Regions from separate parts of the Actinoallomurus acaciae genome, predicted to be linked through region 1. Evidence: riboswitches for the same ligand, from Rfam matches in the RefSeq annotation. Region 1 holds a riboswitch; each other region holds the start of a gene.
What was found. A riboswitch is a leader RNA that binds a small molecule or an ion and turns the genes downstream of it on or off. The one in region 1 is predicted to bind cyclic di-AMP.

Region 1 (10,005 bases):
TGGGCGTCGATGCCGGCCGAGGTCCTGGCCCGGCCGGACGGGACTCCGCCGCTGGACCCGCTGAAGTGCGCGGTGGCGGCGCAGGCCGATCGATACGTGGGACTGCTCCGGGTCGCGGGACGGGTGACCCGGCAGCCGCGGATCGGGCTGCTCGCGGTCCGATCCGACCGGCGCCGCCGCGGCGTCGCCCGGGCGCTGCTGGCTCACGTGCTGGGCTCGCTGCACCGCTCCGGGGTCGAGACGGCATCGGCCGAAGTGAACGAGTCCAACGACGCGGCCCTGGCGCTGGCCGAGAGCATCGGCGCCCGGCGCACGAGCAGCAACCTGGAATTGGTGGTCCGCTGAATAATGGCCAGAACGGTAAAGGGCATCGAAGTCGAAGGCACCGTCATCGAGTGTCTCCGCAATGCCAACTTCACGGTGGAGCTGGAGAACGGGCACAAGGTGCTCGCGCACATCAGCGGGAAGATACGCAGGAACCACATCAGGATCCTGCCGTATGACCGGGTGCTCGTGGAGCTCAGCCCGTACGACCTGACCCGCGGCCGGATCCTCTTCCGGTACCGGAACTAGCGGCGGGCGACCGACCGGAGCTGAACCGTAGAACGGCCCGGCTGAAACCACGTTTCAGCCGGGCCTTACGACGGGTTCCTCTTACGGGGTCGCGCTGAGCGTCGGCAGCAGCACGTCGACCAACTGTGCCGACGAGGCGAGATCGGCGGCCGCCGCGGAACCGCGTCGCTGGAGGGCACGCTGGTGGGCCGCGCCGACCAGAAGCAGGGCGGTGGCGTCCAGGTCGAGCGACCGAGGCAGACGGCCGCTGCCGCGCTGCTCGGCGAGGTAGCCGCGGACACCCTCGATGGCCCGGTGCGGCCCGACGTCGAGTCGGCTGCTTCGTTCGGCGAACGCCTTACGCAACTCGCCGTCCGATTCGATGGCCGCCGCGATCGGCAGGGCGCGCCGGAAGAACCGCTCCAAGGCGTCCAGTAGCGCGATGAGGTCGTCGCGAAGTTCGCCGGTGCCCGCCGTGCGGTAGAGCTCTTCCAGCACCTGCTTCACCGGCGGCAGATGGGTCTGCACGACCGCCAGGAGGAGACCGAGCCGGTCCCCGAAGTGGTAGTAGATGCTCGACTCGGCCACACCGGCCCGGCGCGCCACCTCCTTCGTCGACAGCCGGGCGACGCCCGCGTCGGCGAGGATCGACTCGGTGGCCGAGAGGATCGCCTCGCGTACCCCGGTGGCCGGACGGCCTCGCCGGGGCGCGCCGGGCGACTTGTCGGCTACGGCCATGACCGGACTCGCTCCCTCACGTCTGGCATCTTGCCTTATCGCCCGCCCACGCATACTTTCCTGAGTATCAGCTCAGTAATTATTCTGGTGCAAAGGAGATGCCGTCGATGTCCACGCCCGTCCAGCGCCGCCCTTCCCGTACGCAGCGGTCCGGCGATGCCCTCGTCCGCGCCCTGCTGCGATCACCCCTGCACCGCCTTCTCAGCGGCCGGTTGTTGATCATTACGGTGACCGGCCGCAAGACCGGCCGCAGGTACACACTGCCCGTCGGCTACGTGGAGCATGACGGCGCACTGCTCATCGGTACGGCCGGAACCTGGCGACGCAATCTCCGCCCCGGCGAGCCGGTCGACATCCGCTTTCGGGGACATGACCGCCAAGCCGAGGCCGACGTGGTGACGGACGAGGAGGAGGCCGCCGACCTGTACCGGGTGATTCTGCGCGGCAATCCGGTGCATGGCCGTTTTGCCGGCATCGGCGTCGAGCCTGACGGCAGCCCCGACCGCGCCGACCTACGCCGAGCACTCGCGGCCGGCACCGCGGTCGTACGGCTACGCCCGTCAGCCCGGCACCATCCACCCAGGTCGGCGCGGTCCGCGGATTCATGATCCGGCCAGAGGATGCCTATTCGGCTCCCCCAAGAGTTCGCGCTTCGCCCATGGGCATCTATTTGCGACGGCAAGATCGCCGAGTGTAGCGTTGTCGGCTTCGATGCGTGACCCGGTGATCACCGTGGATCTCCACCCCCGCACGAGACATCGGGCGTCCACCATGCTGCTGCTCGAAAGCACCTGGTCAGGAGTGCAAATGACCTCGCCCGACTCCAGTCCTGCGCCGTCGCCGGACGGCTCGGCCGCCGACGGGCCCCCTTCGCTGCACGGGCCGGAGTTCGCCGCCGATCCCGAAGGCGTCTACCGCCTGCTCCGGGCGCACGGCCCCATCGCGCCGGTCGAACTGTCCCCCGGCGTGCCCGGGATGCTCGTCACCGACTACGACGTCGCGCTCGAAATCCTGCGCGACCAGGTGAAGTTCCCCCGCGACGCCCGCCGGTGGCAGCAGGGGATCCCGCCCGAGTGCCCGGTCCTGCCGATCATGGCGTACCGGCCGACGTGCAACCTCACCGACGACCCCCTCCGCTCGCGGCTGCGCGAGGCCGTGACCGACACCTTGGACCAGGTCGATCTGAACGCGCTGCGCACCTTCGTCGAGCGCAGCGCGGACCATCTCATCGATCAGATGGGTCCGCTGGGCGAGGCGGACCTGCGCACCGAGTACGCCCTGGTGCTCCCGCTGCTGGTGTTCAACGAACTGTGCGGCTGCCCGGCCGAGCTCGGCGAGCGCATGGTCGCGGCCGTACGGGAGGTCCTGAAGTGGGAGAACTCCGAAGAAGCGAACATGACCCTCGGCCTGGCGGTCCTGGAGCTCATGGCGCTCAAGCGCGAGAACCCGGGCCAGGACATGACGACGTGGCTGATGGACCATCCGGCCCGGCTCACGGACGAGGAGGTCGCGCACCAGATCGTGATGCTCGTCGGCGCGGGCAGCGAACTCGTGCAGAACCTGATCGTCAACACGTTGCGGCTGCTGTTGTCCGACGAGCGGTTCGGCGGTGAGCTGTCCGGCGGAAGCCTGTCCGTCGAGGACGCCCTGGACGAGGTCCTGTGGACGGACCCGCCGCTCGCGAACTTCGGAGTCAGCTATCCGGTCGAGCCGCTCGACTTCCACGGCGTGCGGCTGCCGGCCGACCAGCCGGTCGTCATCAGCTTCGCGGCGGCCAACAACGATCCGGCGACCCGGGCCGAGGACCGGGCGGGCAACCGCGCCCACCTGTCGTGGGGCGTCGGGCCGCATGCCTGCCCGGCTCAGGGGCAGGCGCGCATCATCGCCACGATCGCCATCGAGAAGCTCCTCGACGGGCTGCCGGACATGCGGTTGGCCACCCCCGTCGAGGAGCTCACCTGGCGCCCCGGCTTCATCCAGCGCGCCCTGTCCTCGCTGCCCGTACGCTTCCCGCCCCTTCCCGCGCAGGCTCCGCCCGCCGGGCCGGACGCGGTGGCCGAACCGAGGAGCGACGAACCGGAGACACCGGCCGACGAGGCACCGGCGCCCGAGGCACCGGCCCGCTGGTGGCGCCGCCTGGCGAACTGGTGGGGCGGGGACGCGGACTGACCGATCGCCGGTGAGAACCGGGTCGTGCCACCTCAGCCAGGCCAGGGGCCGAACGGACTCGGGCCGAAGGACAGTCCCAGTTCGAACGGGTGGATCCGCCAGGTGCTGATCGCGTAGCTCGCCAGGTGACCGGCCGCCGCGATCGTGTCCGTACGCGCCGGGCCGCGCAACACCTGCGAGGTGGCGTCGGCGTCCGACCGCTGGTCGCGCCAGATCGGCGCGCCGGTGGGAATCGGGCCGGTCTCGACGTGCGAGTACCAGGCGTCATCCGGTGCGAGCGCGGCCATCATCAACACGTACGGGGTGAACGGGATCTGCCAGCCGCCGGTCTCCACGGCAAGGAACTCACCCCGGCGCGCGGCGGCCAACGCGATGGCGCCGATCCACTGGAACAACGCGATGAAATCGTCCCGCCCGGCCGCCATTCGCGCGACGTCGGGCGCCACGGGCTCCAGTTGCACCGTGACCCCGCCGGCCTGGCCGTCCGCGGTGCGGTATCGGTCCGGCAGGAACAGCACGGAGTTCTCGGCGTTGAACAGGCCGGCCTCGCGGAACCGCCGGGGTGCCACCTCGGACCGAGCCAGAACTCCGTGACCGAGCCGGTCACGCAGCGGCGGTGACCCGATCACCCGCCAGTAGGACACGGGACCCGCGTCTTGCCACATCGCGATATGGCCGCCCAAGGGCAGGCCGACGAGAACGGTGCTCATGACATCGCCGATGGCACCGGGAACGGGCGGCATGCTCACATGGCCCACCTTAGGGCCTTAGGGACGCACACCCCGAAAGGTGATGCGGGGCGGACGCCCGGGACATTTCTCACCGCCGCCGCCTGCACCACGCGATCAACCATGTACGAAGCGTGCGTTTAATCACGATTTGATAGCTTTGCCCACATTCATCCCCTACACTCCACAGAACTCGGTGGTCCCGTGTCTCCCACCCGGAACATGGCCGCCGGCCGAATCTCTGCAGATCAGGGAACCGGGGACCCACGTTTTCGGGGTGAATCCGCAGCGTCCGCGCTCGGTAGGGCATCTCCCGCCCGAACCCGGCAGCTAACCCGGTAGGCGTGAGGAGAGGAGTTCGTACGTGCCGACTTCATATTCGCGGCGCACCCATTTCGGCCGCCGGGGAGGCATTACCGCCTTGCTGGTGAGCGCCGCCCTCCTGCTTCCCGCGAGTGGCGCAAGCGCCGCCGGGTCGTCGGCGGCCACCGCGAGAAAGAAACTGGACAAGCTCAACAGTCAGGTGGACAAACTCGCCAACCAGTACGACAAGGCCGAGACCGAGCTGACCGCGGCGAAGAAACATCTTGCCGCGATCAATAAACAGCTGAAAACGGAACAACCTCAATATCAGAGCCTGCGCGTCCGGGTGGCGCAGATGGCCGTCGCCGCATATAAGAACGGCACCCTCGACGACACCGCGCTCGCCGCCTCCAAAGACCCCGACGCGGCGCTGCAGGACATGTCGACCTTCGCCGAGCTTTCGCGCAATCAGAGCCAGGCGGTGACCGCACTCCTGGCATCCGCCCAACGCCTCCAGCGGGATCGGGAAGAAGCCCGGTCGACACTGCGGACCATCACCACGTCCGCGGCCGCGTTGAAGAAGAAGAAAACCGTGGTCGAGAAGGCGATCGCCGAGCAGAAGGCGCTGTTGGCGAAGGCCGGCAGCTCCAGTGGAGGCACGAACAGCGGTTCGAGCGGCGGCCCCACCGGCTCCGTGTCCGGTCAGGCCGGCAAGGCCGTGAGCTATGCCAAGGCCCAGCTCGGCAAGCCCTACGTCTTCGGCGGTACCGGCCCGAGCGGCTATGACTGTTCCGGGCTCACGATGATGGCCTGGCGCGCCGCCGGCGTCAGCCTTCCCCGCGTCGTCCCCGACCAGTACAACGCCATCCGCCATGTCGCCAAGTCCGACCTGCGCCCCGGTGACCTGGTCTTCTTCGACAGCCTCGGCCATGAGGGCATTTACGTCGGCGGCGGCAGGTTCATCCACGCCCCGCACACCGGCACCGACGTGCAGTACGCCAGCATGTCCAACTCCTACTGGGTCTCACACTTCGTCGGCGCCGGCCGTCCGTAGCGACGAGCCCGAGCCACCGGGGCCGGGGAAGAGCGCCTGGGCCAGTCGACGGTAGCCCGGCATCGGGTCATGGCCCGGCTCCACCAGCACCTGCACGCCGACGTGATCGGCACCGGCCTCCAGGTGGGCGGCGAGACGGGTGGCGATGGTCTCCGGAGTACCGTGGACGACGAGGGCGTCGATGAGCGCGTCGCTGCCCCGGTCGGCGATGTCGCCCGAGCCGAAGCCGTGGCGGAGCAGGTTGTTGACGTAGTTGCGCAGGCCCAGGTACGGGTCGGCGACGTAGTCACGGCCGATGGCGCGGGCGTGGCCGGCGTCGGCGCCGACGACGACCTTGTGCTCGGGCGCGAGGAGGGCGCCGGGGCCGAGGAGGTCGCGGGCGTGACGAGTATGGCCGGGGACGACGAGGTAGGGGTGGGCACCCGCCGCCCGGTCCCGGGCCAGTCGCAGAGAGCGGTCACCCAGCGCGGCGAGGACGCGCCGGTCGGCGGGGACGGCGGCGTCGAGTTCGTCCAGGTAGGACACCATCGTCTCGTACGGTGAGTGAAATCGCGTGATCGATTCCGGATGGCCGATGCCGACACCGAGCAGAAACCGGTCGGGGTGCCTCGCGTCGATGCGCTCGTAGGACTCCGCGATCGACGCCGCGTCGTTGGTCCACATGTTGACGATCGCGGTGGCCACGACGATCTCACTGGTGGCGTCGAGTGCGCGCTCGACGAGTGCGAGGTCGGGCAGCGCCCGCCTCCCCAGCCCCAGCCACGCGGTCCCGAAGCCGAGCGCCTCCGCCTCGGCCACGAAGCGCACGCGAGTGTCATCGTCATAGGACGGGTTGAACCATGCCCCGAAGGTGCCGAGCCGTAGCGCCATGGCGCTAGGCCTCGATGGCCAGGTGGGCGATGCGCCCGTCGCGGAGGGTGAACCGGAAGTGCAGGTCGACGACCCCACCGGGGAAGTCGCCTTCGAGGTGGTTGATGGCGGTGTAGTGCTCGTCGTCGATCTTCTCGGCGTCGACGAGTTCGATGGTGTACGTGTACTCGGCGGATGATCGGTCCAGCCAGCGGTGGATCTCGGCGGACCCCTGGTAGGTCCTTCCGTCGTCGACCACCGTCGCGTCGCCGGCGAAGGAGGCGATGGCCGCGTCCGCGTCGCGGTCGCGGTGCGCCGTGAGGTAGTCCGCGATCGTTCGGGGGAGCCGGTCCAGGTCGATCGCCTGGGTGTCGTCTGTCATGGGGCCACCGTGCGGCCTCTCCTCGGGAGAGGGTCAAGTCCGGCCGGGGCGGGTTGACCCTCTCCCGAGGAGAGGGTGCACAGTGCTGTCATGCGACCCGGTCTCACCATCGGCGAGTTCGCGCAGATCACTCACCTGAGCGTCCGTACGCTGCGTCGATACCACGAGCGGGGCCTGCTCGAACCGGCCCTCGTCGATCCGGACAGCGGGTACCGGTACTACACCGGTGAACAGATCCCCGCCGCGCAGGTCATCCACCGGCTGCGCGAGCTGGACATGCCCCTGCGTGAGGTACGCGAGGTGCTGACCACGCCGGACCCGGATGTCCGCGCGTCCCTGGTCGCCGCGCATCTGGGCCGGCTGGAGTCCGAGCTGGACCGGACCAGAACGGCCGTGACCTCGCTCCGGCGGCTGCTGCGGCCGGAGCCCGAGCGGCTCGACGTCGAACTGCGGTCGGTGCCGTCGATGACGGTGGCCGCCGTCGGGGAGGTCGTCGACCAGGTCCGGGTCCTGGGCTGGTACGACTCGGCCATGGCCGAACTCGGCGCCGCGCTCGCCGGACGGCGGCCGACCGGACCGCCGGGAGGCAGGTACGCGGGCGAACTCTTCGCCGAGGGCCGCGGCGACGTGATGGTCTATCGTCCGGTCGCGGACCCGCCCGCCGTGGGCCGGGTGCGGCCGGTCGTCCTGCCGGCCGTCGAACTCGCGGTCACCGTGCATCACGGGCCCCATGACGACATCGACGTGACGTACGGACGGCTCGGTGGCTACGTGACCGACCACGCCCTCGTCGTCGACGGCCCGGTGCATGAGACCTACCTGGTGGGGCCGTACGACGACCCCGACCCGGACTCCTGGCGCACGGAGATCGGCTGGCCGATCTTCCGCGTCGCACCGGGCTGACCCATCACGCGGTGCCGGTTCAGGCCGCCCGCGCGTGCGATCGAGCCATTGGATCGACTGCGATCCAGGCAAAAATGGCTGGGCGGGGTGTTGCTCGGGCTGTTACCGTACGGAAGGCCGTGACAGGACGCGAGGAGGTGAGACCCATGAACGCTGTAACGACGTGGGTGCTCCCCGCTTCGTCGCGGTCGGGCGATTGACGTAGGGGTCGCCGGGAGCGCCGCAGCAAGGCACTCCCGAAAGGCAAGACCCATGGATTCTGTACGTTTCACTGCGGAGACATCGTCGGACGGTGTCCTCGAACGCGACTTCACGGTGGCCGGAGTCCCCGGCGTGCTCTGGTCGCCCGCATCCGGCTCGAAGAGCGCGCCCCTGATCCTCATGGGGCACACCGGCGGCCTGCACAAGAGAACACCGGGGATCATGGCCCGGGCCCGCCACCACGTGACGGGCTACGGGTTCACCGTGGCCGCCATCGACGCCCCCGGACACGGCGATCGCCCGCGTACGGCACAGGACGACCAGGCCCGTGACGCCCTTCTGCGGGCGCGGGCGGCGGGCGAGCCGATCGGCCCGATCGTCGCCGAGTACAACGCCGCGCTGGCCGAACGTGCCGTGCCGGAGTGGCAGACGGCCCTGGACGCCCTCCAGGCACTGCCCGAGATCGGCACCGAGGCCCCGATCGGCTACAGCGGCATCACGCTCGGCACCGCGATCGGCCTGCACCTGGCGGCGGTCGAACCCCGGATCACCGCCGCGACCTTCGGCGGGGTCCTGGTGTACGAGGCCCTGATCGAGGCGGCGAGGCAGGTCACCATCCCGATCCTGTTCCTGCTCCCCTGGGACGACGAGGAGATCGACCGCCGGTCCGATCTGGCGTTGTTCGACGCCTTCGCCGCGAAGGAGAAGACGCTGCACGCCAACCCGGGCAGGCACAACCAGACACCCCGGTTCGAGGTCGACGACGAGGCGCGTTTCTACGCCCGTCACCTCGGGGCTCACGTGTCCAGCAGTTCCGGGTGAAAGATCTCCTCGACCGCCCAGCGCCGTGTCGAAAGGCCCTGCTCATAGTGGTAACGCAGGTACGTGTCGATGGCGGCGTGGTTGGCCGATATGCCGTACGCGAACCAGTCCTCGGGAAACAGCTCGCGGTTCTTCTCGACGAGAGCGTTGGTCCAGGGCACCATGCTCTGCACCTCATAGAGCCGGCGGCCCTGGCGATAGCGGTCGGCGGCGATGTCCTTCGACCGTAGAAAGGCCTCGTAGACGCGGGTCGCGAGCCCCGGATGGGCGTCGAGCAGCTCACGCGGCGCAGCGATGGTGTGCATCATCGGAAAGATGCCCGTACGACGGTGATAGTCGCGCTCACGCTGCTCGTAATCCGGAAACAGGCGCACGATCTCCGGTGCACCGTCCAGCACGGCCTGCGGCACGTTGGCGGTGAACAGGGCGTCGATCTCGCCTGCCCGCAACATCCGGCCCAAGGACTCACCTGCCGGCACATCGCCGATGTCGATGCCGGCCGGACGCAGCTGGGAGACGAAGTCGAACGGCGCGTCCGGCCGGTCCAGGCCGCCGATCAGCCAACGGTTCCTCTCGGGGCGGAACCCGTACTCGTCCATGAGGATGCCCTTGGCCCACACGCCGGAGTCCTGGCCGTACACCCCGAACTCGCCGATGGTCCTGCCGACCAGGTCCTGCGGCCCGGTGATGCCGCTGTGGCGGTTGACGAAGACGCACGAGTGCCGGAAGACCCGGTTCGGGAAGGCCGGGATCGCGACGTACGGTGCGCCCTCGTCGAGAGAGCGCAGGTAGAAGGTCATGCCGAACTCGGCCACGTCGTAGCGATGGTCACGCGCCAGGCCCGTGAAGATCTCCGGCAGCGTGCCCGCCGAGGCGAACGTCGCATCCGCGCCGTCGACGGTGACGTCGCCGTCGAACAGGGCCCGGGTGGTGTCGTAGCGGAACACCCCGATCGTCAGGTCGAGAACGCTCATCGCCGCCCCTCTCGTCACGCGGCCCGCCGGGAGTGGCGGTCCGGCCTGCCATCGATCGTCGACCGGCGCCGGAGCGGCGTCCAAGTCCGGTTTTCTCGGCCCGATACCCCCCGGGTATCGGCAAGTAGAGTCGCCCCATGGAACTCCGCTCGCTGCGGTACTTCGTCGCCGTGGCCGAGGAACGCCACGTGGGCCGCGCCGCGAAGCGGCTGCACATGACCCAGCCTCCGCTGAGCAGGGCCATCCGACGGCTCGAAGACGAACTCGGCGGTGCGCTGTTCGAGCGCACTCCACGCGGGGTCGACCTGACCCACGCCGGTGCGGTGATGC
Region 2 (10,005 bases), on a different contig from region 1:
GTCATGCCGATCGTGTCCGCGGAGGCCGCGGCACTGGCCGAGGACAAGGAGTTCTGGGGCAAGATCACCGAGCTGGAGGAGGACGCCGAGCTGGCGTTCTGGAACACCCTCCACTCCGCGATCTCCCAGTCCGACTCCGCCGAGTCCCTCAACGTCTGAGCCCGAGGGCCCTCCCCCGTGGGGAGGGCCCTCGGTGTTCTCTCCGGGTCTCCTTCTCGCCGAGCCCGGAACCGCCGCTTTCCTCCGGTCCCGCGCCGAGCCGAGCGTTCGATCCGAACGACCGGCCCGGCCCGTGGACCCGCCGCAGGCCGACCCAGCCCCTGGAGCGCGATCTCGCGCTCGGTCGGCCTGCGACGGCGGCATCCCCCGCCTCACCCGCTTGACCCCGGGGTCAACGTCCAACGTCGTCGCGATCCCGCCCGGCACGGCCGAGTGAGCCGGACGACGACGAGGGCGGGCAGGACATGACAATGACGACGTCGCTCCAGGGCCAGAGTGTGATCGTGACCGGCGGCGACACCGGAATCGGCCGGGCGACCGCCCGTCAGCTCGAGGGCGCCCGGGTGCCCGCCGTGGGCCGGACCACGGAGAAACTCAAGCGGACCACCGCGACCCGGCATCCGCACGTTCGCCGCCGACGTCGCCGCAGCCCCCGCCCGGATCGTGGCCGCCGCGATCGAGGCGTTGGGGCGGATCGACCTCCTGGTGAACAACGCCGCCATCGCCCGGCCGGCGCCCGACCAAGCCGGCGAGCTCGCCGGCCAGCGTTGGGCCTCGGCGAGTGTCGCGATACGGGTGAACAGGCGTGAGCTCATCACCTCCTGCCACTCCGGCACGGGGCGAACCATCCATCCAGAGTGCTCGGTGGAGTCGAGGACGATCTTGTCGAGCTCCTCCGAGGTCAGCACACCACCGTCGAAGACGAATCCGATCTTGACACATGGCCATCCAGGGCTAGGTCCTAGAAAATGCTCCGGCATCGCGAAGTACGGCCGGGCCGGTCAAATGTCTCAAGATCACCACGACGCCGATGCAGCACACCATCCACTGCAACCGGCTCTGGGAGCAAGTGCGGCTTGTAATTGACGTAGTACTGCCAGGTGCTTAAAACGCGTTCCCCGGCGCGTGCGCGTACACCTAGGGCGGGCCGACGGGTCCGCGCCAGGCGGACCGCCCGAGGGCGGGTAGCAGCCCGCCGGCCCTAGCCACCACACGACTACCTCGCGAAAGGCACCATGTGACTCTCACACCCTAGTGCTTGGTCGGGCGGCCTCGGTGATGTGCGCGTCCTCCAGCTCGGCGGCGTACGTCAGGACGATCGCCACGGGGCGGTTGTAGTGCTCAATGACGATGCGGCCGCCGTGACGTGACGTGGTCGAGCACCTCGCGCCACTGCTGGCGGGTCTCGGCGCTCTTCATGCGTTGGACTGGTCCGTCCTGCGAGTGCGGAGCATCCGCCTGCTGCCCTCACCCGGTCTCACCGCCGAGGACCTTCACGCGTTCCTGCCCTGCCTCGACCTCGGTTCCGGTCCGGAAAGAGGCGCCCACCGTACCGACCGGAATGGACCCTGACGCCGTACACCATCGCCACGGACCGCCCGGCGCATTTCCCGAGATATCGGCCTATGCAGCACCGTCCCCAGCCGGACCTCGCTCTCTCCTAGGCGGAAAGAACCACGAGGGCATCACCCACAGTGACCATCCTGGAAGCCGCCAGGCCATCTCCGCATGTTCTGGTTGGCCGTCACGTCACGGTCCGTTAATGTCCCACGGTGTCACCGGCCGGTTCCCGGCCGGACCGCCGAATCGCCTCACGCGCAAGCCAGCGCGCCGGGCGAACCGGGGACCCACTCACGGAGCGCTCCACGGGACTCTCTCCCATCGCGCTCGGTCCCGGGGTGAATCCGTAACCGGTAGGGCTTCTCCTTGCCCGAACCCGTCAGCTAACCCGGTAGGCGGCCCAGGAGAAAGAGGAGCACCTGAATGGAGCCTTCGCGAACCGCGAAAGCGCATCATAGGCAGCACCGCAGTAAAAACGCCGTGGTCGCCGGCATTCTTCTCACCGCCGGACTGATCGCACCATCGCCGGCGGCCGAGGCGAAGCCGACACCCGGCATCGACGCGGTCCGGCAACAGGCCGACCAGCTGAACACCCAGCTCGAACAGCTCACCGAGCAGTACGACGGACTGCGTGTCCGGCTGCGGCAGGCCCAGCGCGCCAGCGCGATCGCCAAGGCGACCTCGCAGCGCGAGACCAAGGCCCTCAAGGCCATCCAGCGGCGTGTCGGCCGGCTGGCCGCGCTGCGCTACATGAACAGCGCACCCGACGAGGCCCCTGCCCTGTTCTCCTCCAGGGACCCGCAGGCACTGCTGGACCAGGCCGCGACCCTGCACTTCTTCACCCAGCAGGACGACACCCAGGTCCGCCAGCTCACCCAGGCGATCCAGAACGCCGAGCGCGCCTGGCAGAACGCCCAGGACCGGGCGTCGCGGTCCGCGGCGCTCAAGACGCAGCTCGCGCAGAAGAAGACGACGATCGGCAGGACGCTCGACAAGCTGCGCAGGCCGTTGCTCAAGGACGCCGTCGAGCGCGCCGAGCACGGCGAGAGCGTGCCGGAGATCCCGGGCGGGTCCAGCAAGGCGATCGGGGCCGTACGCGCGGCGCTGACGCAGCTCGGCGTCCCGTACGTCTGGGGCGGCGCCACGCCCGGGAAGGGGTTCGACTGCTCCGGGCTGACCATGTGGGCGTACAAGCAGGTCGGGGTGAACCTGCCGCACTACGGCGGCGACCAGTGGAACGCCGGCGTCCACGTCCCACGGAACGATCTACAGCCCGGTGACCTGGTGTTCTTCTACTCCGACATCCACCACATGGGGATGTACCTGGGAGACGGGAAGTTCATCCACGCACCGCACACCGGCGACCACGTGCGCGTCGCCGACCTGGCGACCCGCCCGTTCGCCGGAGCCGTACGCATCGTCTGAGTGAAGGGGCCCCGGGCGCGGGGCCCCTTTTCTCACTTCGTCGTGCGGTACATCTCCGCGACCATGAACGCCAGGTCGAGCGCCTGGCTGCGGTTGAGCCGCGGGTCGCAGGCGGTCTCGTACCGCTGGTGCAGGTCGTCTTCGACGATCTCGTGGCCGCCGCCCACGCACTCGGTGACGTCGTCGCCGGTGAACTCCAGGTGGACGCCGCCCGGGTGGGTGCCCAGCGACCGGTGGACGTCGAAGAAGCCCTCCACCTCGGCCACGACGTCGTCGAACCGGCGGGTCTTGTAGCCGCTCTCCGCCTCGAACGTGTTGCCGTGCATCGGGTCGCAGATCCACGCGACCTTCGCCCCGCTCGCGGTGACCTTCTCCACCAGCGGCGGCAGCGCGTCTTGGACGCGACCGGCGCCCATGCGGATCACGAACGTCAGGCGGCCCGGCTCGCGCTCGGGGTCGAGCTTGTCGATGAGCGCCAGGGCGTCCTCGGCGGACGTCGTCGGGCCGAGCTTGACCCCGATCGGGTTGCGGATGCGCCGCATGAACTCCACGTGCGCGCCGTCGAGCTGCCGGGTGCGCTCGCCGATCCACAGGAAGTGCCCGGACACGTCGTACGGCAGGCCGGAACGCGAGTCGATGCGGGTCAGCGCCCGCTCGTAGTCGAGGATGAGCGCCTCGTGGCTGGAGTACAGCTGGACGCGGTGGAACTCCTCCGGGTCGGCGCCGGCGGCGTGCATGAACGCCAGCGCCCGGTCGATCTCGCCCGCCAGCCGCTCGTAGCGGCGCCCGGCCGGGCTGTTGGCCACGAAGTCCTGGTTCCACGCGTGGACCTGACGCAGGTCGGCGTACCCGCCCTGGGTGAAGGCGCGGCAGAGGTTCAGCGTCACCGCGGCGGCGTGGTAGGCCCGCAGCAGACGTCCCGGGTCGGGCATCCGGTCCTCGGCGGTGAAGCCGAAGCCGTTGACCATGTCGCCGCGGTACGCGGGAAGCTCGACGCCGTCCCGGACCTCGACCGGCTTGGAGCGCGGCTTGGCGAACTGGCCCGCCATCCGGCCGATCTTCACGACCGGCACGCTCGCGGCGTACGTCAGGACGACCGACATCTGGAGCAGGGTCTTGAGCTTGTTGCGCACGTCGTCGGCGGTGGCGCCGGAGAACGTCTCCGCGCAGTCGCCGCCCTGCAGCACGAACGCCTCGCCACGCGCGACGGCGGCGAGCTCCGCACGGAGCTGGTCGCACTCGCCCGCGAACACGAGCGGCGGAAGCTTGGCGAGCTGGTCGGCGACGCCGCGCACCTGAGCGGGGTCGGGCCAATCGGGCTGCTGGGCCGCAGGAAGATCACGCCAGGAGTCAAGGAGGTCCACGGGCACCTAGGGTATCGACCCCTACGCCATGCATGGGCAGGCGGCCACCCGCGACGCGGCGCCCTTGCCCGGTCTTGGGGAGACGCATACCCTCCAGGCCGCCGTCCCCGGCCTCGGCAGGGGCGAGGAGGATGGACGGCGGGGACACCGACCACCAAGGGGGACATGATGGGCGAAAGCGAAGGTCTCGGGCAGACCGTACGGGAGTGGCTGCGGAGCCTGGAGGTGTTCGCCGGCCCGCTGGCGGACTTCGACCCCGCTCGTGCCCCGGCCGAGCCGGTCGACCTGTTCCTCGGCTGGCTGAGGGAGGCGGTCGAGGCCGGGGTGCCAGATCCACACGCCATGACGCTGTCGACCGTCGGTACGGACGGCGGCCCCGACGCACGGGTCCTCATCCTCAAGAACGTGGACGCCGGCGGCTGGCAGTTCGCGGTCCACGCCGGCAGTCCCAAGGGCCGTCAGCTGGCGGACGTGCCCCGCGCGGCACTCACCTTCTACTGGCCGCTGCAAGGCCGCCAGGTACGCGTGCGGGGCGGCGTGGAGCCCGCCTCCCCCGAACAGAGCGCCGCCGACCTGCTGGCCCGTGCGCCCTCCGCCCGCGCCGAGGCGCTGCTGGGCCGCCAGAGCGGACATCTGGAGAGCCTTGAGGACCGCGACCGCGCCTTCCGCGCGGCGCTGGCCCGGATCGAGGCGGACCCCGCCCTGGTCAGTACGGAGTGGACGCTCTACACGCTCGTTCCGGCCGAGATCGAGTTCTGGCAGGCCGACAAGGACCGCGTTCACACCCGGCTGCGGTACGAACGCACGGATCCTCACGGCCCGTGGGAACGCCACATGCTGTGGCCGTAGTCTCCACCGGTCGGTCCGGTCCGGGGCCGGACCACAGTTGATCGCCTTCACCCCGGGCGCGGCCCGCTTCTGCGATGATGGGCCGATTCTCCGCAGACAGCCGACGACGCATGAGGTTCTGACATGAGCACCACCAGCCGCGCCTATGACATCTGGCTCCGTAAGCCGGAAGAGGCCCAGCAGCTCCTGGAGTCGAGGCAGGCCGATCTCGAAGGCGACGGGCTGTCGCTGCTGTCGTGGCTCGTCCTCACCAACGAGCGAGACGACCGGAAGTCCGAGCAGATCGCCAACGCGGCCCTCGCAGCCGGCGGCGACACCCGTTTCGCCACCGCGGCGCTCGCCGAGGTGTACAAGTGGCGAGGCGACTACAACCGCTCCGCGGAGATCGTCCGCTCGGCGCGCGAGAAGTACCCGACCATCCCCTGGTACGCCCTGACGCTGGCCGACATCCTCAAGGACGGCGGCCGCCTCGACGAGGCCGAGGCGCTCCTTGAGTCGGTCGTGAACGACTCCCAGCTGCGCCGGCACGCGCTCAAGCGCCTGTCGAAGTGGGCGGTGGACCGGGGTGACAAGCTCCGCGCCCTGAAGTACCAGACCGACCTGATCGCGCTGGCGCCGGACTACCTGGTCTACGCGTCGGACTACACGCTGCTGGCCCACCTGCGGCTCGAGGCGGGCGACCCCGCGGGCGCACGGGAGGTCCTCCAGCGCGGGGCGTCCATCTACGCGGGCAACCTGCAGATCAGGGAGATGCTGCACCAGCACTTCGGCGAGACGGCCCCGGCGAAGCCGCCGACGGTGGCGCCGGTCGACGAGCGGACCGTCGGCGCCCGCCGCATCCCCATCAAGACCAGGATGATCACGCTGCGCTCCGGCATCCTCCCGGTGATCCAGGAGGCCACCGCCGGCCAGCTGCGTCCCGACGACATCCTCGCGCTGTCCGAGAGCCCCGCCTCGGCCGGTCAGGGCCGGATGATCCCGCTGGAGATGATCACGCCGGAGGGCATGGCCAAGCAGCTCAGCAAGTTCGTCGGCAAGATCGGGCCGCTGCACAGCCCGGCCGGCATGCAGGGCGCGATCATGGAGGCCGGGCGCGCGAAGGTGCTGCTCGGCGCCGCCGCGGGCGCGGCCGGCAAACTCGTCGGCAAGCGCGGCTGGTTCTACCGCGTCGCCGGGCCGGGCGCCGCGATGATCGACGACGTGGCCGCCGCCCTGCCGCCGCACGACCACCACCTCCTCTTCGGCCCCGGCCGTCCCGACAAGCTGTCGGAGGAGCTCGCCGCGGCCCTCGGCTGCCACGTGTGCGTCGTCGACGCGAACAACCTGACCGGAGCATGGGTCGTCGGCGCGTCGGCGGGCGTCGACCGCAAGTGGGTGGAGAAGGTCCTGTCGGACAACCCGGCCGGCAACGAGGACGAGCAGACCCCCATCGTGGTGATCCGCAAGATCTGAGCACACGCGTCGACGGGCCCGGAAACCGACGACCGGGCCCGTCGAATCCCCGGGGACGTCTTCAACGGCCGTGTGTACCCATTCGCGCCGTCGACCGCGACGGCGAGTCGGCACCCGCCAGATCCTCCAGGACAAGCTGCCGCTCGGGCGCGGCGTCCTCCACCTGTACGCCGAGCAGAGCCCGCGCGCCACGACCATCCGGTACGAACCGCGCACGACGGGTGAGGTGATCGACAAGATCGCCACCACACCCCGCGCGATCGGCCACGCAGGCGACCCGGCCACGGACTCGCCGCTCTCGTCCTGATCTCGTCCCGGCAGGTCTTCGCGCGGAGGAGATCCGTTCGGGCGACCCGATCGGCGTAGCGGGGTGAACAGCCCTTATCGTGGTGATCCGCAACAGTTGAGGCCCATCCGCGCCTCTCCTTCGTAACGACGCCCTGGTCCGGTACGTCCGGCGCCGGGGCGCTCTCGTCCCCCAGGCTCGGAGAAGATCAAGTGCGCACACGGACGGTCGCCGGACTCATGACCCTTGGGATGCTCGCCGCCGGATGCGGCGGCGGTGGCGGGGGTGGCGGAGGCACGTCGCCGAGCCCCTCGGCGTCCGCCACGACCCCGGCCGCGAACACGCTGACCGAGGCCCGGGCGCGGGCCATCTTCGCCCAGTACCAGAAGACCAACAACCAGGCCAACGCCCACATGTCGGACAAGACGCTGTCCACGATCGAGACCGGGGCGATGCTGAAGAGCGACCTGGCCGACTACAAGGTCACCCGGGCCGGTCTGGACTCGAAGATCAAGCCGTTCACCTACCACTCTCCCCGCTTCTACATCCCGCGCAACGCCGACTGGTTCGCGGTCGACGCGAAGCCCTCGGGCGGCGGCGAGGAGTTCCTCGTCTTCGCGGACAGCGGCGGAACGTACAAGCTCGCCACCACCGCCTGGAAGGACAAGACGTCGTTCCCCGCCATCGCGCGGGGCGCGGACGGCTCGGCCACGGCGGTGACGACGCCGGCCACCGCGAAGGTCGCCGCCGCGCACTCGGAGTACCTCAGCAACGTCGCGGCGGGCCTGCGTGGCACGGGCTTCGCGTCCGGCGGCCTGACCTCCAAGCTCGGCACGCAGTGGCGCGGCTTCGTCAACAAGATCACCTCGGACGCCGCGTGGCGCGGCGGGACGACCTGGAAGCCGGCCGACTACCCCGTGTACGCGCTCGCGACCGCCGACGGCGGTGCCCTCGTCTGGTACACCGCGACGCAGGAACTCGACTACAGCACGGAGATCACGACCGCCTGGTACCAGCCCGACAAGCCCTTCTTCGCCTTCGGACCGAAGAGGTACCACCACGACTACCACGGCACGTGGCTGTGGAGGTTCGCCGCGCACCTGCCCAAGGACGGCGGGAAGACCGTCGTGCTGGCGTCGGGGCACCTGCCGATCGGGGCGAGCGGAAGCTGACCCCCCGCGGGCCCAGGTCCCGTGACCTGGGCTCGCGGCGGGCCCGGCGATCGGCCGGTCAGCGGTGCGCGGCGGTGATGGCCTCGCGCGCCGCCTGGGCGACCTGCTCGATGTGCCACTCGCTCAGGCCCTGGTGGACCGGGAGCGCGAGCATCTGGTGACGCAACGGCTCGAGTTCGCCGAAGCGCGCGCGGTCGAGCAGGGGGTGTGCCACCGGCCAGATCTCGATCGAGCGTACGCCGCGTTTTTGCAGCTCGGCGATGGTGCGGTCGCGCTCGGGCACGCGTACGGGGAAGTAGAGCGGCGCGACGCCGTCGGGCAGGCCGCGGAACCGGTCGGGGCAGACCTCGGGCAGGGAGTTCAGCAGGATCTGGTAGTTGCGGCGGCGGAGTTCGCGGATGCGCTGCCCGTCGGCGCCGTGCACGGCCCACTCGGTCATGCGGGAGGGCTTGGACGCCGCGTTCTCCATGTCGGCGACCTCGAGGTCCCACTCGCCGATGACGACCTCGGTGAGCGTGCCCGCCTGGACCGCCTGTTCGGTCTTGCTGACCTTGCGGAAGACCTTGGTGGCGGGGGCGCGCAGCACGCCGGCGCGCGACTGGGCGGCCCAGCCCATGCCCTGAGAGGCGATCGAGCGCGCCATGCCCTTCCACGGCGGCCGGCCGGTCGCCTCGATGGATCCGCCCCGGATGAGCACCGCGCCGCCGTCGGGCACACCCAGCGACTTGCGCGGGCAGAAGATGGCCGCGTCGCCGCGCGAGCCGATGGCCCCGCCGCCGTCGTAGGAGAACAGCGCGTGCGCGGCGTCCTCGATGACCCGGGTGCCGGGCGGCAGAGACGGCATCGGGAAGCCGTAGTAGGAGATGAGATAGGTGGCGTGGCACTGCCGGGCCACCCGCATCAGGTCCTCCTCGTCGACCTGCAACGTCGGGAAGACCCGGTAGAAGACGACCTCGCAGCCGGCGAGCCGGGCCGCCTCGACCTCCGAGCCGCAGTGGTAGGCGGGCATCGCGATGCGGGTGCCGGCGCCGAGGCCGAGTGCCTTCAGCGCCAGCCAGATCGCACCGCGCCCCAGGTGCGTGAAGGTGAGCCCGTCCCTGTCGAACGGGAAGAGCCGAGACCGCCGCGTCACCAGGGAGGCCGGCTCGAGTGGCGGATAAACGCTCATCAACGGGTCGCTCATAGTGGCAACACCTTACTGGCCGACTTGAGCCAAGATATGGGTTCGCCCACCCGAGAAACTTCACGGCGCCCCGGCACGTCGTACCCCTCAGAGGTGATGCATGGAACTGTCCACACTCGGCGACGTCTGGCACGACGTCATCGGCACGCAACCGCATCCGCCGTGGTGGCTGGTCACGCTGACGGGCGTGGCCGCGCTCGGGGCGGTGTCGGTCCGTTCGGTGTGGCATGTGCTGCGCAACGTCGTGACCATCGCGCACGAGGGCGGGCACGCGCTCGCCGCGCTGGTCACCGGCCGGCAACTCCACAGCATCCGCCTCCACTCCGACACCTCGGGCGTGACCGTCTCCAGCGGCAAGCCGTACGGCGCGGGCATGATCGTCACGGCGTTCGCCGGCTATGTCACGCCGCCGCTGCTCGGCCTCGGCGCGGCCGGGCTGCTCGCGACCGGGCACATCACGGCCATGCTCTGGGCGGGCATCGTCCTGCTGGCCGCGATCCTCCTGCTGATCCGCAACGTGTACGGAGTGCTGTCCGTCGTCACGACCGGTGCGGTGATCTTCGCGGTGTCCTGGTTCGGTTCGCCGACCGTGCAGGCGGCGTTCGCGTACGGGTTCACCTGGTTCCTGTTGCTCGCGGGCGCGCGCCCGGTGGTGGAGCTGCAGAGCAAGCGCGCCCGGGGCCGCGCGCCCGACTCCGACGCCGACCAGCTGGC
Region 3 (10,005 bases), on a different contig from region 1:
CACCCCCTACCCGTTCCGGCCCGTCGAGGGCCCCGGAACGTATGAGATCCCGGTCGGGCCCGTCCACGCCGGGCTGATCGAACCCGGCCACTTCCGCTTCACCGTCGTCGGCGAGACCATCCTCAAGCTCAAGGCCCGCCTGTGGTTCACCCACAAGGGCATCGAGCGGCTCTTCCACGGCCACGCCCCCGCCGGCCGGGTCGCCCTGGCCGAACGCGTCAGCGGCGACACCGCCGTCGGCCACGCCCTCGCCTACTGCCTCGCCGTCGAAGACGCCACCGGCACCCAGGTGCTCCCCGAAGCCGCCCGGATGCGGGCGATCCTGCTCGAACTCGAACGCCTCCACAACCACATCGCCGACCTCGGCGCCCTGTGCAACGACGTCGGCCATTCCATCCTCCACGCCCACGCACTGCGGATCCGCGAAACGCTGCTCCGCCTCAACCACGACACCACCGGACACCGCCTCCTGCGCGGCGGCATCATCCTCGGCGGCGCCAACCTCCGCCGGGTCCCCGACCCCGCCCGGCTCGAGGCCATCGGCGCGGACATCCGCGAACTGGTCGCCCTGGCCCTGTCCCACACCATCATCCGCGACCGCTTCACCGGCACCGCCGTCCTCACGCGCGAGCAAGCCCGCGACATCGGCACTCTCGGCTACGTCGCCCGCGCCAGCGGCCTCACCCACGACGCCAGGGTCAGCCACCCCATGACCCAGTACGGCGACGCTCTCACCATTCCCACCAGGACCGGCGGCGACGTCCTCGCCCGCTTTCTCGTCCGCGCCGACGAGATCGACGTCTCCATCAACCTCATCACCGAACTCACCAACGGGCTGAACCCCGGTTACATCACCGGCTGGCCGCCCCTGCCCCCGGCCCGGTCCACCAACACCGGAACCGGCATCGTCGAAGGCTGGCGCGGCACCATCACCCACCGCGTCGAACTCGACGACGACGGACGTGTGGCACGCGTCAAGATCGCCGACCCGTCCTTCTTCAACTGGCCCGCGCTCCCCGTCGCGCTCAACAACACGATCGTTCCCGATTTCCCTCTCACCAACAAAAGCTTCAATCTCTCCTACGCCGGCAACGACCTCTGACGGGAAAGGAAATCGTGTCACAAAGAGAATCTCGGGACGAGAAGTTCATGGAACGCGTGGCCAAGCGTCAGGCCAAGCTCGGCCCCATGAAGGAGGGCAAGGTCTTCGAGCACGGGCCCGCGAAATTCCTCTTCATCTTCGTGCTCGGGTTTGTGATCATCACCCATCTCGTCATCCTCGTGGTCATGATGCGGAGCGGCCTGCACTGAGCCACGCCGGTCATCGGGTGCGACCTGGGCGGGTGAACGCCGGGCCGCGCAGGTCGCGCAGCGCGGCGGAACCCCTGAGCACCTCGGCGACCACCCGCCGTGCGCCCTCCGGGGTGTAGTGGACGCTGTCGGTGCGAAGCCGTACGCCGCCGACCGCCTGCGGGCAGGGTGCGCCGTCCGGGCAGATCAGCGGCGCCGGGTCCACCACGCTCACCCGGCCGGTGTGGCGTGCGGCCCACGAGCGGAACAGCTCCCGCTGCCGGTCGACGGGGAACGCGGCCGGGTAGCCCGGCGGCCAGCCCGCCCACCAGGTCGGCAGCACGAGCACCACGCTCGCGCCGGTGAGCCGGGCGAGCAGACGGTCCCAGGCGGCGAACACCAGCCGCCGCCACTCCTCACGGCCGGCGGGTACGGTCCGGTCGCCGTCCTTGATGTCGGACCATTCCATGACGTCGGACCAGACGACGACCTTCGGGGCGTATCGAGCGACCAGCTCGCGCTGCGCCTCCCGTGCGTCCTCGCCACAGCGCCGGTGGCTCTGGAAGTACACCGGGCTCTGGTACGTGAACATCAGGTCGGTCGGCTGGCAGCCGCCGACGGTCGCGATCGCCACGGCGATGTCGCGGCGGCCCAGCTCGGGCGCCAGCGCGAAGGCGAGCTGGCTGCCGGTCGAGTCGCCGATCACACCGACGAACGGCGTGCCCGCGCTCTGCTCCGGTGAGCGCAGAACCCACACGCGGCGGGCGGGAGCCCGGCCCGTCGGCGGCGGAGCCGGGACGCCGCCCAGCGCGACGCTCAAAACGAGACACCCGTGCGGCAGCATCCGGTTCCGTATCACGCCGACACCATAAACGAAAAGCCCTTTCCCGCGGCTTCGCAGGCCTCGAATGAACGGCAATTATGGTGTGCTGGGGCGGAAATATGCGTGTATCGAAATCAGTCCTCGATGTGCGCGATCGTGAAAGGTGAGCGCGACTGTCCCTCGGCCGCCTCAGCCTGCCTTGGGGGTGGCGCGGGCGATGATGGAGTCGAGGGCGAGGCCGGAGGGGAGGGTGCCGAACGCGGTGCCCCAGTCGCGGTCGAGGCGGGAGGCGCAGAACGCGTCGGCGACCGCCGGGTGCCCGTGCCGGACGAGCAGGGATCCCTGGAGTACGAGCGCGAGTTGCTCGACGACGCGGCGGGCGCGCAGTTCGATCGTGGCCGTGTCGGTCAGCGCGTCCTTCACCCGCGTGACCGCCGCGTCCAGGCGCCGGTCCGCTCCCGTCGCCGCGCCGACCTCGGTGAAGTACGCCTCCACGGCCTCGGGCTCCTTCAGCATGGCCCGCAGCACGTCGAGCGCGGCGACGTTCCCGCTGCCCTCCCAGATCGAGTTGAGCGGGGATTCGCGGAACAGCCGCGGCATGCCCGACTCCTCCACGTAGCCGTTGCCGCCCAGGCATTCCAGGGCCTCGGCGCTGTGCGCGGGCCAGCGCTTGGTCACCCAGTACTTGCCGGCCGCCAGGGCGAGACGCTTGAAGGCCGACTCGCCACGGTCCGTCGCGCCGGCCAGCCGCAGCATCAGCACCGTCGCGGCCTCGGACTCGACGGCCAGGTCGGCCACGACGTTGCGCATCAGGGGCTGGTCGATCAGGGCGCTGCCGAACGCCTGCCGGTGCGCGGCGTGGTGCGCGGCCTGGACCAGGCCCTGGCGCATGCCGGAGGCGGCGCCGATGACGCAGTCGAGCCGCGTCATGTTGACCATCTCGATGATGGTGCGCACGCCCCGGCCCTCGTCGCCGACGCGCCAGGCGACGGCGCGTTCGTACTCCACCTCGGCCGAGGCGTTCGAGTGGTTGCCGAGCTTGTCCTTCAGGCGCTGCAGGCGCATCGGGTTGAGCGTGCCGTCGGGCAGCACGCGGGGGAGCAGGAAGCAGGTCAGGCCCTCCGGCGCCTGGGCCAGCACGAGGAAGACGTCGCACATCGGCGCGCTGGTGAACCACTTGTGCCCGGTCAGCAGGTACGTCCCGTCGGCCTGCGGAACCGCGCGGGTCGTGTTGGCGCGGACGTCCGAGCCGCCCTGCTTCTCCGTCATCGACATCCCGGCGAGGATCCCGGCCTTGGTCAGCGGCGGGCGCAGGCCGAAGTCGTACGTGCCGGAGGTCAGCAGCGGTTCGTACTCACGGGCGAGTTCGGGCTCCTGGCGCAGCGCGGGCACCGCGGCGTACGTCATCGAGATCGGGCAGCCGTGCCCGGCGTCGACCCGCCACACGTAGAACCTGGCGGCGCGGGCCACGTGCGCGCCGGCGCGCTCGGTCCACGCGCGGGCGTGCAGGCCGTGCCCGACCGCGACCTTCATCAGCTCGTGCCAGGCGGGGTGGAACTCCACCTCGTCGACGCGGTGGCCGTACCGGTCGTGGGTGCGCAGCACCGGGCGGTGCTCATTGGCGAGCCGGCCCCACTCCTGCGCCTCCTCGGTGCCGGCCAGCCGGCCGAGCTCGTGGATCTCCTCGGCCGCCCAGCCTCCGCCCTCGCGGAACAGCCCGTCCAGCAGGGCCGGGTCGTCGGCCACGTCGTAGCCGATCAGCGGCGGGACCTGGTTGAACACGTCATGCGTCGTCATGGACCGCTCCGATGCTGCGCTGGACGAAGGTGATGAGGTGAGCCGTGCCGCCGGAGACGTCCGGGACCGGTGCGGCGACGGAGGCGTCCGTGACGGCGGCGCGCGCCGCCAGCGGGCCGACGAGGGCTTCGCCGATGGCCCCGACGAGCGCCGCCGCGCTCACCTGGACGTCCTGGTCGGGCAACTCGCCGGTGGCGACGCCGCGGGTGCTGGGCACGACGATCGCGTCGGCGAACGCGCGCCGGGACACGAGCCGTTCACCGTCGACGGCCGGGTCGGCGGGCTCGGCGAGCAGCGCGTACGCCATCCGCGGGGCCCGAAGGGCGCGGCTCGCGAAGGTCTCGACCACCGCGGCGATCGCCTGGGCGGCGGTTCTCTCCAGGGCCACCGCCCGTGCGACGGCGTCCACCTCGCGCTGGGACGCCGTGCGGAACACCTCCGCGACCAGGTCGGCCTTTGCCGGGAAGTGGCGGTAGACGCTGCCGGTCGCGACGCCGGCCCGGCGGGCCACGGCGGCCACCGAACACCCGGCGTACCCGCGCTCGGCGACGATCGCCAGCGCCGCGGACAGGATGCGTTCACGCGACGCGCTCAGGCGCGCCTCGACGCGGGGCGTGCGGCGGTACGGCATACAAGGATTGAACCCTAGTTCACTTCTTTGGCGCAACCACGTACCGCGAAAATGGTCCGGGGCCCCTCGGGAAGAGGGGCCCCGAACGCCCCCAGGGGGATGGGGGCGGGAGAGGGCTATTTCTCGATGGCTCCGGTCGCCATGTCGTAGCCGGTGCCCGAGTGGCGGTAGACGGGGCCGTCCCCCAGCTGCAGCACCTGGAACTTGATCGGGAGCGAGTTGGACCGGGTGCCGGTGAGGTACTGCATCATCTCCTCGGACAGGTCGATGATGGCCGGCGGGTTGTGCTGGGCGACCGCCCACTCGGCCGGGCCGAAGTCCTCGACCACGCCGATGGCGCTCTTCTTGCCGACGGTGATCTTCACCTTGGTGCCGAGCGGCCAGTACGGGCTGGCGATCGTGTGGTACGACATCGGCTTGCCGGACGCGGTCTGCGCGTCCCAGAACGACGTGCCGGTGGAGACACCGCCCGGCAGGGCGGCCTTCTTCGAGGGCAGTTGCCGGGGCAGCTTGACCGTGTGGCTCTCGGTTCCGGGCCCCGTCAGGCCCGAGTCGCCGTCCTGCGTCACCTGCACGCTGTTCGTACGGGCGATGGGGGACGAGGCGGTGGGGTGGGTGAGCGCGATGGACACGCCCGCGCCGGCCACGACGACGCCGGTCGCCACCGAGGCGATCGTCTTGGTGGAGAAACGATCCAGGGACTGCTTGGCGATTTTGAACATGGGGGATGGCCTCTCAGCACAGGGGGAAACGGGGACGATGTGCAGGGCGGACCGCCCCGGCCGGCCGTGCGGCCGGGGCGGGAGAGGGCTTAGGCGTCGCTGGAGCCGTATTCGGGGTAGCCGTAACCGACGACCAGTGACTTGTCGCGCGTGCGAACCTTCACGGAGTTGTCGGTGTTGCCCTCGATGGTCTGGATGGTGCCGTCGTTGTTGTCCTTGATGACCATGCCGACGTGGTCGATGGCATCGATCGACTTGCTCCCGCTCCAGGAGAAGAAGACGACGGAGCCGGGCGTCGCGTTGTCGCCCCAGCGGCCCTGGTCCTTGAACCACTGGGCGTGGGTACGGGTGAACGCGTCCGCGCCCATTCCCTTCACTCCGAGCTGGGCGCCGACCCAGGACACGAACATGTCGCACCAGTTCGCGTTGGCGTAGTCGGAGACCTTGCCGCCGTCGCGCTGGACGCCGCGCTCGGCCCACGGGGAGGAGACGAACCACTTCTGGAACTTGGTGCCGCCGCCGGAGGAGTCCTCGCTGACGCCCACCTGGGCCTCGGCGAGCTTCAGCGCGTCGCCCGCGGTGGGCAGCCACTCGCGCTTCTTGGCGTTGACATTGTCGGCGCTCTTGCCGAGCGCGGCCGGGGCGTGCGGCTCCTTGGGGGCCGTGGCGCGGTGAGGCAGGGCCGCCAGCGCTCCGGCCGAGGTCGCGTCGACCTTCTCGGAGGATCCGGCCGGGGCCGCCGCGATCAGGCTGATCGCGGTCGCGCCGACCGCCGTTGCGGCGGCGAGGGAGCCGCCGAGTTTGGTGTTACGCAGCAGACGGCATGACTTCTTGTGTCGACCTGACACGTTTGAGCACTCCTTTGCTTCCATGCCGCTTACCGGGTTAGCTGACGGGTTCGGGCCTGGAAGCTGCCCTACGGCGCAAGGGGATGCGCCGATTCACCCCAGTGGTGCGGTGGGTCCCCGGTTCCGCGAAGTGCGGATTCAGCGGGAGCCGTCTGAGGGGACGGCTCGAAGAACAGGGGGTCGGGCCGCGTGTGCGGCCGCTTCATTCAGGTCTAGGGGATCTTGTCGTCCATTCGTCCGGTGCACTTTCACTTCCCGGCGCCTGCCGACAGCCCCAAGGGCTCGGGCGGGAAGTCACCCTGCGGGCACACTGGTGGCGTGCCACATGCCCTGTGAGGGACACGAGGGGTCCGGTTCCGTCGCTTCGCGGCGGATGCGGCGCGTTTGCCGAACCGGCATCGGGGCGGATCCATGTGGGGGGATCGCGGGGATGCGCGGAGCGGCGCGATCGTGACTATGAACCGTCGCGGTCCGAAAGGGGGGCCCCTCTCACGCGTTGTCGCGTGCCGCACGCCGTGGTGCTGGTGGGCAGGCCCTGGCCGGCGGAGATGTTACGGACGGCGCATGGGGGGCGCCGCCGGTCAACCGAACATAGCAAACATATTTCGGGCCGTAAAGGGTGAATATGGACATCCACCGCCTCTGACCTGCGAGAAGATCACATGGGCGGCCTGTCAACCCCCGAAACCCTTACGAAATAAGGGTTTTCAGCCGACGGCGGCTTGATCACCGAGCGTGATGATCTCGGTGTAGCGCTGCCCGATGATCTCGGCCAGCTCGGGTGCGGCGCCCAGCGCCGCCGACACCGCCATCGCCCCCGCCGCGAGCGACTCGTCGCGGACCTTGTCGGCGAAGTGGCCGGGGGCGAGGAAATAGGAGGCGACCGCGACCCGTGGGGCCCCGGCGTCCAAAAGCCCGCGTACGGCCTCGGCCGGCGTGGGGCGCGCGGCGGAGGCGTAGGCGGGGACGACGCGCCGCCATCCGCGCCAGCCACGGGCCATCCGGCCGATCGTCGCGTTGGCCGCCGGGTCGCTCGACCCTGCGGCGGCCAGCACCAGGGCCGTGTCCGGGTCGGGCGTCACACCGGCCTCGGCCAGCCTCCGCTCCAGGGCCGCGATCATCAGCGGGTGCGGCCCGAGCGTCGCGCCGTACCGCAGGAGCATCCGCGGGTGGTGCCGGCGCACCTCGGTCAGCGCGCCGGGGATGTCGGTCTTGCTGTGGTACGCGGAGGTCAGCAGGAGGGGGAGGACGACGGCCTCCCCGGAGCCGTCGGCGTCGGCGAGCGCGCCGAGCGCCTGGCCGGGCGTCGGGGGCGCGTGGTCGAGGTAGGACGTCACGACCCGCAGCCCGGACCGGCGGCGTACGAGGTCGAGCAGGTCCTCGACCGTCGCCGCCGCACGCGGGTCCCGGCTGCCGTGCGCCACCGCCACCAGGGGCGGTGGAGGTGCGCAGCTGATCAGAGGTTGATGCCGCATTCGGACTTTCCGGTGCCGGCCCACCGGCCGCTGCGCGGATCGTCGCCGGGCGCGACCCGCTGGGTGCACGGCTCGCAGCCGATGGAGGGGTAGCCGTCGTACTGCAGCGGGTTGACGAGGATGCCGTTCTCGTCGATGTAGGCGCCGAGCTGCTCGTGCGTCCACCGGGCGAGCGGGTTGACCTTGACCTTCCCGCGCGCGGCGTTCCACTCCACGACCCTGGCGCCGCGCCGGTGCGAGGTCTCCTCCCGGCGGATCCCGGTGATCCATGCGAGGTACGGCTCCAGGGCGCGGTTCAGCGGCTCGACCTTGCGCAGGTGGCAGCACAGGTCCGGGGTCCGGCCGTAGAGCCGGGGGCCCAGGTCGCGCTCCTGCTCGGCGACCGTACGCGAGGATGTGACGTTCACCACATTGACCGGGTAGACCGCCTCGACGGCGTCACGGGTGCCGATCGTCTCGGCGAAGTGGTAGCCCGTGTCGACGAAGAGCACGTCGATGCCCGGCCGGATCTTGGCGGCGATGTCCACCAGCACGGCGTCCTTCATCGAGGACGTCACGCAGATCCGGTCGCCGAAAGTGGCGATCGCCCAGCGGATGATCTCCTCGGCCGGGGCCTCTTCGAGGGCGTCGGCGGCCGACTCGACGATGTCGGTGAGGTCGAGCGCGGCGGTCGGGCGTTCGAAGGTGAGGGTCATCTCGCGCCCCCTCTCGGCTCGGCGGGGACGGCGGCGCTGAGCGCGCCGGTGCCGATGAACCGCAGCCGGAACGCGCGGGTGCAGGCGCGGCAGTGCCACCCGCCGTCGCTCTCGTACGGCTCCAGGTCCTCGTCGCCGCAGTAGGGGCAGTAGAAGGGGACCGCTCGCTCGCTCATGAGCCCTCCTCCGTCGGGGAGGCGGCCGGGCGCACGGTGTTCTCGGTTCGCTCACTCCGTTCGCTCACGTCAGGTCCTCCTGTTCCGCCCGCTGGACCCAGTCGGCGAACGCCTCGCCGTCGCCGCGCTGTGCCTGGTACCGGCGCAGGACCCGCTCGACGTAGTCGGGCAGCCCGTCGGCGGTGGTCTTGAGCCCGCGGACCTTCTTGCCGAAGGCGCCGCCGACCGACCCGCCGAGATGGATCTGGTAGCCCTCCACCTGGTTGCCGTCGGCGTCGGTGACCAGCTGGCCCTTCAGCCCGATGTCGGCGACCTGGATCCGCGCGCAGGAGTTCGGGCAGCCGTTGATGTTGATGGTCAGCGGCTCGTCGAAGTCCGGCAGGCGCTTCTCCAGCTCGCCGATGAGGTCCATGCCGCGCTGCTTGGTCTCGACGATCGCGAGCTTGCAGTACTCGATGCCGGTGCAGGCCATCGTCTGCCGCCGGAAGGTCGAGGGCCGCACCTGGAGGTCGTGGGCCTCCAGCTCGGCGGTGAGGTCCGCGGTGCGTTCCCCGGGGACGTCGAGGATGACCATCTTCTGCTCGGTCGTCGTGCACACCTGGCCCGAGCCGTACTCCGCGGCCAGGTCGGCGATCACGTGCAGCAGGTCGCCGTTGACCCGGCCCACGCGCGGCGCGAACCCGACGTAGTAGTTGCCGTCGCGCTGAGGGTGGACGCCGACGTGGTCCCGGCGGGCGTCACGGGGTGCGCCCGGCGCCGGCCCGTCGGGCAGCGTGTAGCCGAGGTACTCCTTCTCCAGCACCTCGCGGAAGCGCTCGGGACCCCAGTCGTTCATCAGGAACTTGAGCCGGGCGCGGCTCCGCAGCCGCCGGTAGCCGTAGTCGCGGAAGATCCCGGCGACCCCGGCCCAGACCTCGTGCGCCTGGTCGGGGCGGACGAAGGCGCCGAGGCGCTTGGCGAACATCGGGTTGGTGGACAGCCCGCCGCCGACCCAGACGTCGTAGCCCGTCTCGCCCTGGTCGTTCACCACGCCGACGAACGCGATGTCGTTGATCTCGTGGACGGTGCACTGCGCCGTGCAGCCGGACAGCGCCGTCTTGAACTTGCGCGGCAGGTTGGAGAAGTCCGGGCTGCCGATGTAGCGGTCGTGGATCTCGTGGAGCTGCGGCGTGGCGTCGATCACCTCGTCGGCGTCGATCCCGGCGAGCGGGCAGCCGAGGATCACGCGCGGGGTGTCGCCGCAGGCCTCCGTCGTGGACAGGCCGACGGACTCCAGCGTCTCCCAGATCGCCGGCACCGACTCGATCTCCACCCAGTGCAGCTGGATGTTCTGGCGGTCGGTCAGGTCGGCGGTGCCGCGCGCGTACTTGCTCGACACGTCGGCGATCGCACGCAGCTGGTCGGCGTGCAGCCGGCCGCCGTCGATGCGGACGCGCAGCATGAAGTAGCGGTCGTCGAGCTCCTCGTCCTCCAGGACGGCGGTCCTGCCGCCGTCGATCCCCGGTCGCCGCTGCGTGTAGAGCCCGTACCAGCGGAACCGTCCGCGCA

Region 2: it holds a riboswitch for cyclic di-AMP, as region 1 does, so the genes downstream of both, ACFFNX_RS23590 (C40 family peptidase) here and ACFFNX_RS10185 (C40 family peptidase) in region 1, are expected to answer to the same signal.
Region 3: it holds a riboswitch for cyclic di-AMP, as region 1 does, so the genes downstream of both, ACFFNX_RS23270 (CHAP domain-containing protein) here and ACFFNX_RS10185 (C40 family peptidase) in region 1, are expected to answer to the same signal.

What each region holds. Positions count from the first base shown of each region.
Region 1 is NZ_JBHLZP010000052.1:14,446-24,450, forward strand. It holds gene ACFFNX_RS10155 (GNAT family N-acetyltransferase) at 1-345, shown strand, start outside; gene infA (translation initiation factor IF-1) at 349-573, shown strand; gene ACFFNX_RS10165 (TetR/AcrR family transcriptional regulator) at 655-1,290, opposite strand; gene ACFFNX_RS10170 (nitroreductase family deazaflavin-dependent oxidoreductase) at 1,398-1,898, shown strand; gene ACFFNX_RS10175 (cytochrome P450 family protein) at 2,098-3,459, shown strand; gene ACFFNX_RS10180 (hypothetical protein) at 3,492-4,208, opposite strand; cyclic di-AMP (ydaO/yuaA leader) riboswitch at 4,409-4,546, shown strand; gene ACFFNX_RS10185 (C40 family peptidase) at 4,552-5,544, shown strand; gene ACFFNX_RS10190 (LLM class F420-dependent oxidoreductase) at 5,515-6,414, opposite strand; gene ACFFNX_RS10195 (nuclear transport factor 2 family protein) at 6,419-6,775, opposite strand; gene ACFFNX_RS10200 (MerR family transcriptional regulator) at 6,866-7,678, shown strand; gene ACFFNX_RS10205 (dienelactone hydrolase family protein) at 7,931-8,701, shown strand; gene ACFFNX_RS10210 (substrate-binding domain-containing protein) at 8,677-9,675, opposite strand; gene ACFFNX_RS10215 (LysR family transcriptional regulator) at 9,813-10,005, shown strand, end outside.
Region 2 is NZ_JBHLZP010000182.1:720-10,724, reverse strand. It holds gene ACFFNX_RS23595 (CHAP domain-containing protein) at 1-159, shown strand, start outside; cyclic di-AMP (ydaO/yuaA leader) riboswitch at 1,790-1,972, shown strand; gene ACFFNX_RS23590 (C40 family peptidase) at 2,041-2,985, shown strand; gene ACFFNX_RS23585 (class II 3-deoxy-7-phosphoheptulonate synthase) at 3,018-4,349, opposite strand; gene ACFFNX_RS23580 (pyridoxine/pyridoxamine 5'-phosphate oxidase) at 4,518-5,198, shown strand; gene ACFFNX_RS23575 (tetratricopeptide repeat protein) at 5,322-6,650, shown strand; gene ACFFNX_RS23570 (hypothetical protein) at 6,721-6,957, shown strand; gene ACFFNX_RS23565 (DUF8094 domain-containing protein) at 7,149-8,108, shown strand; gene ACFFNX_RS23560 (DegT/DnrJ/EryC1/StrS family aminotransferase) at 8,167-9,291, opposite strand; gene ACFFNX_RS23555 (M50 family metallopeptidase) at 9,392-10,005, shown strand, end outside.
Region 3 is NZ_JBHLZP010000178.1:4,164-14,168, forward strand. It holds gene ACFFNX_RS23240 (hydrogenase large subunit) at 1-1,102, shown strand, start outside; gene ACFFNX_RS23245 (hypothetical protein) at 1,150-1,311, shown strand; gene ACFFNX_RS23250 (SGNH hydrolase domain-containing protein) at 1,322-2,149, opposite strand; gene ACFFNX_RS23255 (acyl-CoA dehydrogenase family protein) at 2,303-3,910, opposite strand; gene ACFFNX_RS23260 (TetR/AcrR family transcriptional regulator) at 3,897-4,541, opposite strand; gene ACFFNX_RS23265 (RlpA-like double-psi beta-barrel domain-containing protein) at 4,658-5,263, opposite strand; gene ACFFNX_RS23270 (CHAP domain-containing protein) at 5,353-6,111, opposite strand; cyclic di-AMP (ydaO/yuaA leader) riboswitch at 6,123-6,265, opposite strand; gene ACFFNX_RS23275 (sirohydrochlorin chelatase) at 6,819-7,586, opposite strand; gene ACFFNX_RS23280 (phosphoadenylyl-sulfate reductase) at 7,568-8,281, opposite strand; gene ACFFNX_RS23285 (Insertion element protein) at 8,278-8,457, opposite strand; gene ACFFNX_RS23290 (nitrite/sulfite reductase) at 8,522-10,005, opposite strand, start outside.